One region of the Siminovitchia jepli genome, then DNA from elsewhere that is predicted to be linked to it. Evidence: riboswitches for the same ligand, from Rfam matches in the RefSeq annotation. Region 1 holds a riboswitch; the other holds the start of a gene.

Evidence for each region. Region 1 has a riboswitch for FMN ahead of ribD (bifunctional diaminohydroxyphosphoribosylaminopyrimidine deaminase/5-amino-6-(5-phosphoribosylamino)uracil reductase RibD). Riboswitches for the same ligand answer to the same signal wherever they lie in the genome.
Region 2: linked by a shared signal. The riboswitch ahead of AB1L08_RS02850 (ECF transporter S component) and the one ahead of ribD (bifunctional diaminohydroxyphosphoribosylaminopyrimidine deaminase/5-amino-6-(5-phosphoribosylamino)uracil reductase RibD) in region 1 are both predicted to bind FMN.

What each region holds. Positions count from the first base shown of each region.
Region 1 covers NZ_JBFEGN010000027.1:32,261-36,682, forward strand. The annotation lists gene AB1L08_RS11040 (multicopper oxidase family protein) at 1-156, opposite strand, end outside; gene AB1L08_RS11045 (SDR family oxidoreductase) at 688-1,668, opposite strand; FMN riboswitch at 1,811-1,951, shown strand; gene ribD (bifunctional diaminohydroxyphosphoribosylaminopyrimidine deaminase/5-amino-6-(5-phosphoribosylamino)uracil reductase RibD) at 2,105-3,223, shown strand; gene ribE (riboflavin synthase) at 3,249-3,836, shown strand; gene AB1L08_RS11060 (bifunctional 3,4-dihydroxy-2-butanone-4-phosphate synthase/GTP cyclohydrolase II) at 3,867-4,422, shown strand, end outside.
Region 2 covers NZ_JBFEGN010000003.1:8,867-13,288, reverse strand. The annotation lists gene AB1L08_RS02860 (response regulator transcription factor) at 1-264, shown strand, start outside; gene AB1L08_RS02855 (ATP-binding protein) at 261-2,036, shown strand; FMN riboswitch at 2,252-2,389, shown strand; gene AB1L08_RS02850 (ECF transporter S component) at 2,539-3,120, shown strand; gene AB1L08_RS02845 (ferredoxin) at 3,203-3,451, opposite strand; gene AB1L08_RS02840 (CPBP family intramembrane glutamic endopeptidase) at 3,720-4,337, shown strand; gene AB1L08_RS02835 (LysM peptidoglycan-binding domain-containing protein) at 4,327-4,422, shown strand, end outside.

The DNA.
Region 1 (4,422 bases):
TTCGTACCCCCAAACAGTCGAGTCATTTAACTGACTATGAAGTGATTGACTGAATTCAGTCATATTTACTTCGTAATAAGTATAAAACTGATCTTTCCATCGAGGTTTTAAAATAGGTGGGATGGGTAGTTCGTCTACAAATTTAGAGAGAATCATAATTCGCCTCCTTTATAACATACCGTAATGTCAAAACTTTTATATTAAAAGAGTTAATAATCCTTGATTTAAAGGGCTATAAATGCAAAAAACTTGCTACTCCCATAGTTTTAGATTAAAAGTGAGGTTACCACACGCAACACTTAAAAATCCCTAACACCAAGGAACTGACAAGTTGTACCCTCAATAATTAATTTATTTAATGGAATTTATCAAGCATCAAGATTAACTAATCTTACTGATTGAATAGTTTCTTAGATGATGTCAGCTCTCCACCATTAACATGAATGGTTTGGCCAGCAAAATGTTGAATGGACTTCCGCACTGTGTCTTTTTGTCTGTTATTATTTAGATTATTGGATAATTCAGCTTGTAACTTGGGTAGCAATAGTATGGTGGTCTAAGTGCGATTTTAGACATTGACCAGGAATCCTCTATATAGACCATCTTTACTTTTTCATTTGAATGGTTTACTAGCAATAGCTTTACTTCTGGATTAAATTCATATCTCAAAATGGTAACCCCCTTCCGTTAGGAATGTGTGGATTCTCCCCCATCAACATGAAGAACTTGACCAGTAACAAAACGGGAATCATCAGAAGCAAGATAGACAAAGGTTGGTGCGAGTTCAAATGGATGGGCAACTCGTTCCATTGGATTAAATGCTCCATATACAGCGACTTGGTCTGACGAGAAACTTGCTGAAATAAGTGGGGTCCAAATTCGGCCGGGGGCGACGGCATTGACTCGGATCCCTTGTTTCACGACATTTTTAGCCAAGGCACGTGTCCAACCAACTATTGCGCCTTTTGTGGCCGTATAATCAATCATTTGCTGCTCACCTACATACGTCACCACTGAAGAAGTGCCAATGATTGAGCTGCCTGGTTTTAAATGAGGAAGCGCTGCTCTTGTTGTGTAAAAATGAGAGTATATATTAACTTTGAAGGTGTCATCGAATTGCTCATCTGTAATGTCAAGCAGACTTAGTTGTTGGAATTGGATACCAACGTGGTTACAAAGAATATCAAGATGTCCAAACGTATTTACTGTTTGTTCTACAATGGAGATACACTGTTGTTTGTCTCGCAAGTCACCAGGCATTAGAAAACAACGTTGTCCGAGTTGTTCAATCCTCGTTTTTGTTCTATTTGCATCTTCATGTTCATCTAAGTATGAAATAGCAACATCTGCGCCTTCTTTAGCAAACGCAATTGCTACTGCTGCACCAATACCACTGTCACCTCCTGTAATAAGTGCTACTTTTCCTGTTAACTTCCCACTCCCTTTATAGTTCGGGTTTTCGATAATTGGAAGGGGTACCATAAATTTTTCCACTCCGGGATGGCGCAGCTGGCGCTGTTCAGGTAAACTTATCGGAATTTCTTCGTAACGTGTTATTTTCCCATAGTTAGGGTACATGGGATAAGGTTGAGTTTTCATGTTCGCTCTAAACATTTGTTGCATTTGCTTTATTTGGTCTAATTGACGACTTTGATCCTTTTGATCCATGGAAACCTCCTATAGAAATAATTTTCTTCTATAGAATGTTTATGCTGTTCACTACAAATAAATTAGAATCATTCAGATTAAGAAAAGATAAACCTTGACATTACCATGATTAAATATAGATAATAGTATTTAATCGAATAGGTTTTTCCTTCGGGGCAGGGTGAAAATCCCGACCGGCGGTGATGAGATTAATCTCTTAGCCCGTGACCCGTCTTGAGTCAAGACGGTGGATTTGGTGAAATTCCAAAGCCGACAGTGAAAGTCTGGATGGGAGAAGGAAACCGGCGTAAGGGCGAAACATGCTTTTGGGCATGTCTGTTTTCCCATGGAAAAGTTTTCGTCTTAACGTTTATTTGCTGTTCTTTTTAAGCCCCGAAACCATTGGTTTCGGGGCTTTTTCCGTCGATGATCAATGTACATTTTGAAAGGAGGAGCCATGCCCGGTAAAGAATTTTATATGAAAATGGCACTGCAGCTTGCTGAGTCTGTTGTCGGACAGACAAGTCCGAACCCGCCCGTTGGCTGTGTCGTTGTCAAAGACGGCAAGATCATCGGAATGGGGGCGCATATGAAGACGGGAGAACCGCATGCGGAAGTAAATGCCCTTGTGGAGGCTGGAGAGAAGGCCAAAGGGGCCGATCTGTATGTAACGCTTGAACCTTGCTCGCATACGGGCAAAACGCCTCCTTGCGCAGATCTCATTATTCGTAAAAAGGTTAAAAGCGTTTATATTGCAAGTATGGATCCGAATCCGCTTGTGGCGGGAAAAGGTGCAGACAGGTTGCGCACTGCCGGAATCTTTGTTGAATCGGGAATATGCGAACATATTTCCAAGGAATTGTATAAACACTATTTTCATTACATCAGAACAAAAACACCGTTTGTCACATTGAAAACAGCTGTTACATTCGACGGAAAAACAGCAGCTTCAAGCGGGAACAGCAAATGGATTACTTCTAAAGTGGCACGGATGGATGTTCACGAATACCGCCATCGCCATGATGCGATTTTAGTTGGCGTGAACACGGTCCTGGCCGATAACCCCCATCTCACCACCCGATTGCCCCAAGGTGGAATACATCCCATTCGAATTGTTTTAGACACCTGTTTAAACATGCCTTTAGATGCCCATATGCTTCATGATGGTGCCGCTCCCGTTATTGTTGTTTGCGGGAAAGGCGCGGAACAAAGCAGGCAGGATGCCCTTGAACAACAAGGCGTAAAGGTAAAAAGAATGCCATCAGACATGATTCATATTGATTTACTTTTAAAATGGCTGGGAAATGAGCAGATCACCTCCCTGTTTGTGGAAGGAGGAAGCACGGTACATTCCTCTTTTATTCAGGCGCAGGCTTTTCAAGAAATTATCATGTACATGGCACCGACAATTTTATGCGACGCCAAGGGCCGTCCGGCATTTGGCGGGCCTCCAAAAGAGCTGATAAAAGAAGGAACGCCGATTGCATTTCAATCGGTTGAAAAAATGGGCCCGGACATAAAGATCACCGCCGTACCAAAGGAAGGGGGAGAGGACGATATTTACGGGGATTGTTGAAGAAATCGGGACTGTTTCGAAGGTCGTGACCGGCTCCCAATCTTTTACCATCATGATTTCAGCCACAAAAGTGTTGGAAGATGTTAAGTTGGGAGACAGCATCTCTGTCAATGGCGCATGTCTTACCGTTACAAAATTCGGTACCAACACTTTTGAAGCCGACGTGATCCCTGAAACGTATATGGCCACCTCCTTGAAAAAATTGCAGCCTGGTTCGCCCGTCAACCTTGAGCGGGCGATGAGGGCAGATGGCAGATTCGGAGGACATTTTGTGAGCGGCCACGTCGATGGTACAGGCACCATTATAAAGAAAAAGCGGAGTGAAAACGCCTTGTATGCAACGATTCAAGTACCCGCTGAATGTGTTCCTTTTATTCATGGCAGAGGGTCGATCGCCATTGACGGAACTTCGCTGACCGTTTTTGGGGTGAATGGAAATAACGTAACCATTTCCCTTATCCCGCATACACAAACGGCAACCATTCTGGCTGAAAAAACGGTCGGAGACCAAGTAAATATAGAATGTGACATGCTTGCAAAATATGCTTATCATATGCTGAGCAAGCAGAGCGGGGTAACAATGGAGAAACTCGCAAATAATGGTTTTATATAAGTCCCGTATTTCAAGTATGGAGGTGAAAGTATGTTTGCTGATATAGAAACAGCATTGGAAGAGCTGAAAAAAGGAAAGGTGATTATCGTTGTGGATGATGAAGACCGGGAAAATGAAGGGGATTTTGTAGCCCTTGCCGAAAAGGCAACTCCGGAAGTCATTAATTTTATGGCAAAACAGGGAAGGGGCCTTATTTGCACACCCATTACAAAGCAGCTGGCCGCCGGCTTGCATTTGCCTAAAATGGCCCGTGAAAATACGGACCCGTTCGGAACGGCGTTTACTGTCAGCATCGATCATATTTCCACTCATACCGGCATCAGCGCATTTGAGCGTTCCAAAACGATTTTGGAAATGCTTGAAGACGGAGCAGGGCCTGATGATTTTAAAAGACCTGGCCATGTATTTCCCCTTATTGCTGCGGACGGGGGAGTATTGAAGCGCCCCGGACATACGGAAGCTGCTGTCGATCTTGCCATACTGTGCGGGGCAAAACCGGCAGGTGTTATTTGTGAAATTATGAATGATGACGGAACGATGGCCAGACTCCCCGATCTTGAAGCATTGGCCAAACAATTTGATTTGG
Region 2 (4,422 bases), on a different contig from region 1:
GTTACGGCTGACGGAAAAGAAGTGAATTTGACTCCCAAGGAGTATGAACTCCTTCACTTCCTGGCGAAATCCCCGGATAAAGTTTTTGATCGGGAGCATTTGCTGAAAGAAGTATGGCAATATGAATTTTTTGGCGATTTAAGGACGGTTGACACCCACATTAAAAGACTTCGGGAAAAATTGAATCGCGTATCAGAAAAAGCAGCAGGAATGATTGTAACCGTTTGGGGAGTGGGATACAAATTTGAGGCAGGAAATGAATGAGGCTTTGGCATAGCGTAGTCGGCAAGCTTTGGATGACCATTCTGCTGCTGGTTTCCTTTGTACTGATCATTTTAACGATTTTGCTGATCCAATTTTTTGAAAAGTATCATGTAAATGAAATTGAACAGGATTTATCGGATTCCGCCAAGAAAATATCCGGTATTATAGAAGCCCATCGGGATGACGGGCTTGGAGAAGAAATTGTCTTCGAGATTGTGGATGACCCTGTTGGCGTTGCCATTGCGTATGATAAAGACAGATTTTTGTACTCCCCAAACATACAAGAAGGCAATAAAATACCGGCGCACGTTTTTATTGAGGATAAGGAATTGAAAAAAGTGTTTACCGAAAGGGAAGTCATACAAAAAGAGTTGTCCATCACTGAACTTGAGGAGACCGGCGGCCGATTTAAAAACTACATTATAGCCGGAGTGCCGCTCAGTCTGAATAAAGGTGAAAACGGGGCCATTTTCATTTATCAGTCTCTCGGCGTATTGAAGGAAACGACAAAACAAACCGCGAATCTCATTTTGCTTGCAGCCGGAATTGCCATCGTGCTGACAACCGTGTTTGCCTTCTTTTTGTCAACACGCATTACCGCTCCTTTAAGAAAAATGAGAGAGGCCGCCTTTGAGCTTTCAAAAGGAAACTTTGATACACGTGTTCCTTTTTTGACCCATGATGAAATTGGCGAGCTTGCCGTTGCATTTAATCAGATGGGCAAACGGCTGAAGTTTAACATGAACGTGCTCCGCCAGGAGAAAGAGCAGCTCACGAACATATTGAGCAGCATGGCGGACGGCGTCATGACATTCAGCCGCGACGGTACGATTCTGATTACCAATCCCCCGGCCGAACGGTTTTTGCATTTATGGCCTTATGGTGAAGCGGAAACTGAACATCCCATTCCTGCTGAACTGGCTGCGCTTCTGGAAAAAGCAATTGCGGATGAAACGGAACAAACCGGGGAGCTTTCTGTACAGGGCAGATATTACGTCGTTATTGTAAGCCCATTATACAACCATGATCAAAAAAGTGTGCGGGGGGCTGTAGCTGTCATTCGTGACATGACAGAAGAGAGGCGGCTGGATAAATTGCGGATCGATTTTGTGGCCAATGTTTCCCATGAGCTCCGGACACCGATTGCCATGCTCCAAGGCTACAGTGAAGCCATCATTGATGACATAGCGGGATCGGAAGAAGAAAAACAGGAAATCATCAAAATCATATATGACGAATCGCTCAGAATCGGCAGGCTCGTCAATGAACTGCTTGACTTGGCAAGGATGGAAGCGGGCCATATTACCCTTCATTATGAAAAAGTGGATGCGGGGAAGTTTGTCCAAAGAATTACAGCCAAATTTCAGGCAATAGCGCGGGAAAACAACATTGAACTCAAAAGCAGCGTCGAAGAAAACGTCTATTTTTCACTTGATTCTGACCGCATTGAACAAGTATTGACCAATCTGATTGATAATGCCATCAGGCATACACATGAAGGCGGAAAGATAAAGGTTAGCCAGGCAACTGTCGATAATGGCCTGATGATTACGGTGCAAGATGATGGAACCGGCATTCCCGAAGAGGATCTTCCTTTTGTTTTTGAGAGATTTTATAAAGCTGATAAAGCCAGGACAAGAGGGAAGGCCGGAACAGGCCTCGGGCTTGCCATTGCCAAAAATATCATAGACGCCCATAATGGCACGATGACGGTTGAAAGCAAGCTTGATGAAGGCACAACCTTTACCATTTTCCTGCCGGCAGCTGAATAAGTGACCGAATTCATGAAGCAGGATCTTATTACTGCCCGTTAAAGCGGGATTTTCTGTTGAATAATGGCGCTAATTCTTGTTTCATGGGTAACATCACTGGATGCAATCGGTCTGGATCGTATTCCCCGGTTTCCGGCCAGGATTTCACTTTCTCAAGCTTTTCTATTCACATATGAAGTTTTTTATTGTATAATGACAACAAATAACAACATACGATTCATCTTCGGGGCGTGGTGAAATTCCCGACCGGCGGTGATGAAGCGTCAGAGCTTCTAAGCCCGCGAGCCTCTTTTGGGGCAGGATTTGGTGTGAATCCAAAGCCGACAGTAAAGTCTGGATGGGAGAAGATGGAGGTTGCCGTGCGTTCAAAATGCAGGTTTTGGACGCTTATTCGAGCATGCCGATAATTCTCCCTCAAAGTCAATCTTTGGGGGTTTTTATTTGGCAGATTTGGGGCAAACCTTTCTTCGACATGGGATGAATCTCAAAAGGAGAGAGGATTTTGAGAAAATTGAATACGAAATCATTTGTAGCCATCGGAATGCTGAGCAGTTTATCATTTGTATTGATGCTCATCAAATTTCCAATTCCGCCGTTTCCGGCATATTTGACGGTGGATTTTAGCGATATTCCTGCGTTAATCGCTGGTTTGATGTATGGTCCGCTGGCTGCTGTATTGGTGGAATTGATCAAAAACTTCATTGATTACCTGATGATTGGCAGCGAAGCCGGTATTCCGATTGGAAATTTTGCCAATTTTATTGCAGGAATCGTTTTTGTTCTTCCGACTTACTTTGTTTTTAAAAAGCTGAATAAAAATTGGGGCCTTGCCGTTTCACTGGTTGCCGGAACGATCTTCATGTCAGTTTTTATGAGCATTTTAAACTATGTCGCAATATTGCCTGCCTACATTATTTTGCTTGGATGGGACCCAATGTCAACTTCTGCTTTAAGGCAATTGGTTGTGGCAGCCATCTTGCCGTTTAATATGATCAAAGGCCTGATTGTGACAGTGATTTTCTTATTAATTTATACACGAATGCGAAACTGGATCGAAAAGCAGGCTGTTTATAAAAACGCATAACCAACAAAAGAAAAAGCGCCGTTTCGGCGCTTTTTGGTTTTTCCAGGTTGCCCGTTTCAGTCCCCGGCGCCGGGCAGGCGCTTTATTCAAACTTTAAGGGATCGCCATTGAACGGTTCGTCGGCAACTTTTATTGAATCGGTCGGACAGCCCTCGAACGCGTCCATCATGTCATCTTCCAGTATCTCGGGAACCTCCTCTGTACCTTGATTATGATCAAGGACGACGTAAGCAAGCCCTTCATCGTCATAGTCATATATGTCAGGTGCAGCCGCTCCGCATGCGCCGCACGCTATGCAAGTATCCTGGTCAACGATTGTAAACTTCGGCACAAATAAAACCTCCATATGATTCAAGGGCACGTGAATCATAATATTTTCACCACTGAATATATATTAATGCTCCTCCATGGACATTTCAACAATAAAAAACGTATGAAAGATCATTGGCGAAATTTTTTTAACGGTGGAGGAAGCGGGAGAACATAGTCGAAAAGTTGGTTTCATGATAGAATATTGTTGAATGGATAATGATATAAAGTTCATCATTTGTTCATGTGCATTATGTGCTTGAAATAATCATTCTAAAGAGTGGACTTTCATGAAAATGAAGAGACAAGCAGACCTTATTGGCCAAATGAGCGCGAAAGAGCTTTTGTACCACCTGTATATGACACAAATGATTTCACTATTTATTGCCCTATTGGCCGGGACATTTTTATTTGTTGATTTTTGGGATCCGAACTTTTTTTTTCGGTTTAATGCCATGCAGGTTATGTTCGGGGCCGCCAATGGCTTGGCTGTAGTCCTTATTGATCTTATTTTAATGAGCATTTTACCCGGCAAGTATTATGATGACGGCGGCATCAATACCAAATTATTTTCCGGAATGCCCTATTGGAAAATCGCCGTTGTTGCATTCATTGTGGCGGTTTCGGAAGAGCTATTATTCAGGGGAATCTTGCAAACCAAGTTTGGCCTCATCATTGCCAGTATTATATTTGCCCTGATACATGTACGCTATTGGGCACATTGGTTTTTAATCGTAAACATTATTTTGTTGAGCTTTTGGATCGGGATCGTTTATGAATGGTCCGGACATCAGCTTTTGCCTGTAATGGCGATGCATTTTACAATCGACTTTTTACTCGGAATATATATAAAAAAGAAATTTGCTCAAGAAAGTATAAAAGGGGTTAATGATCGGTATGAACAATAAACAAAAGGAATCGGGCGCTCAAAGAGAAAGTCTGCCTTCAAGGGCCGAGTATCACCGGTCTAAATATAAAAAAAGAGCAGCGCAT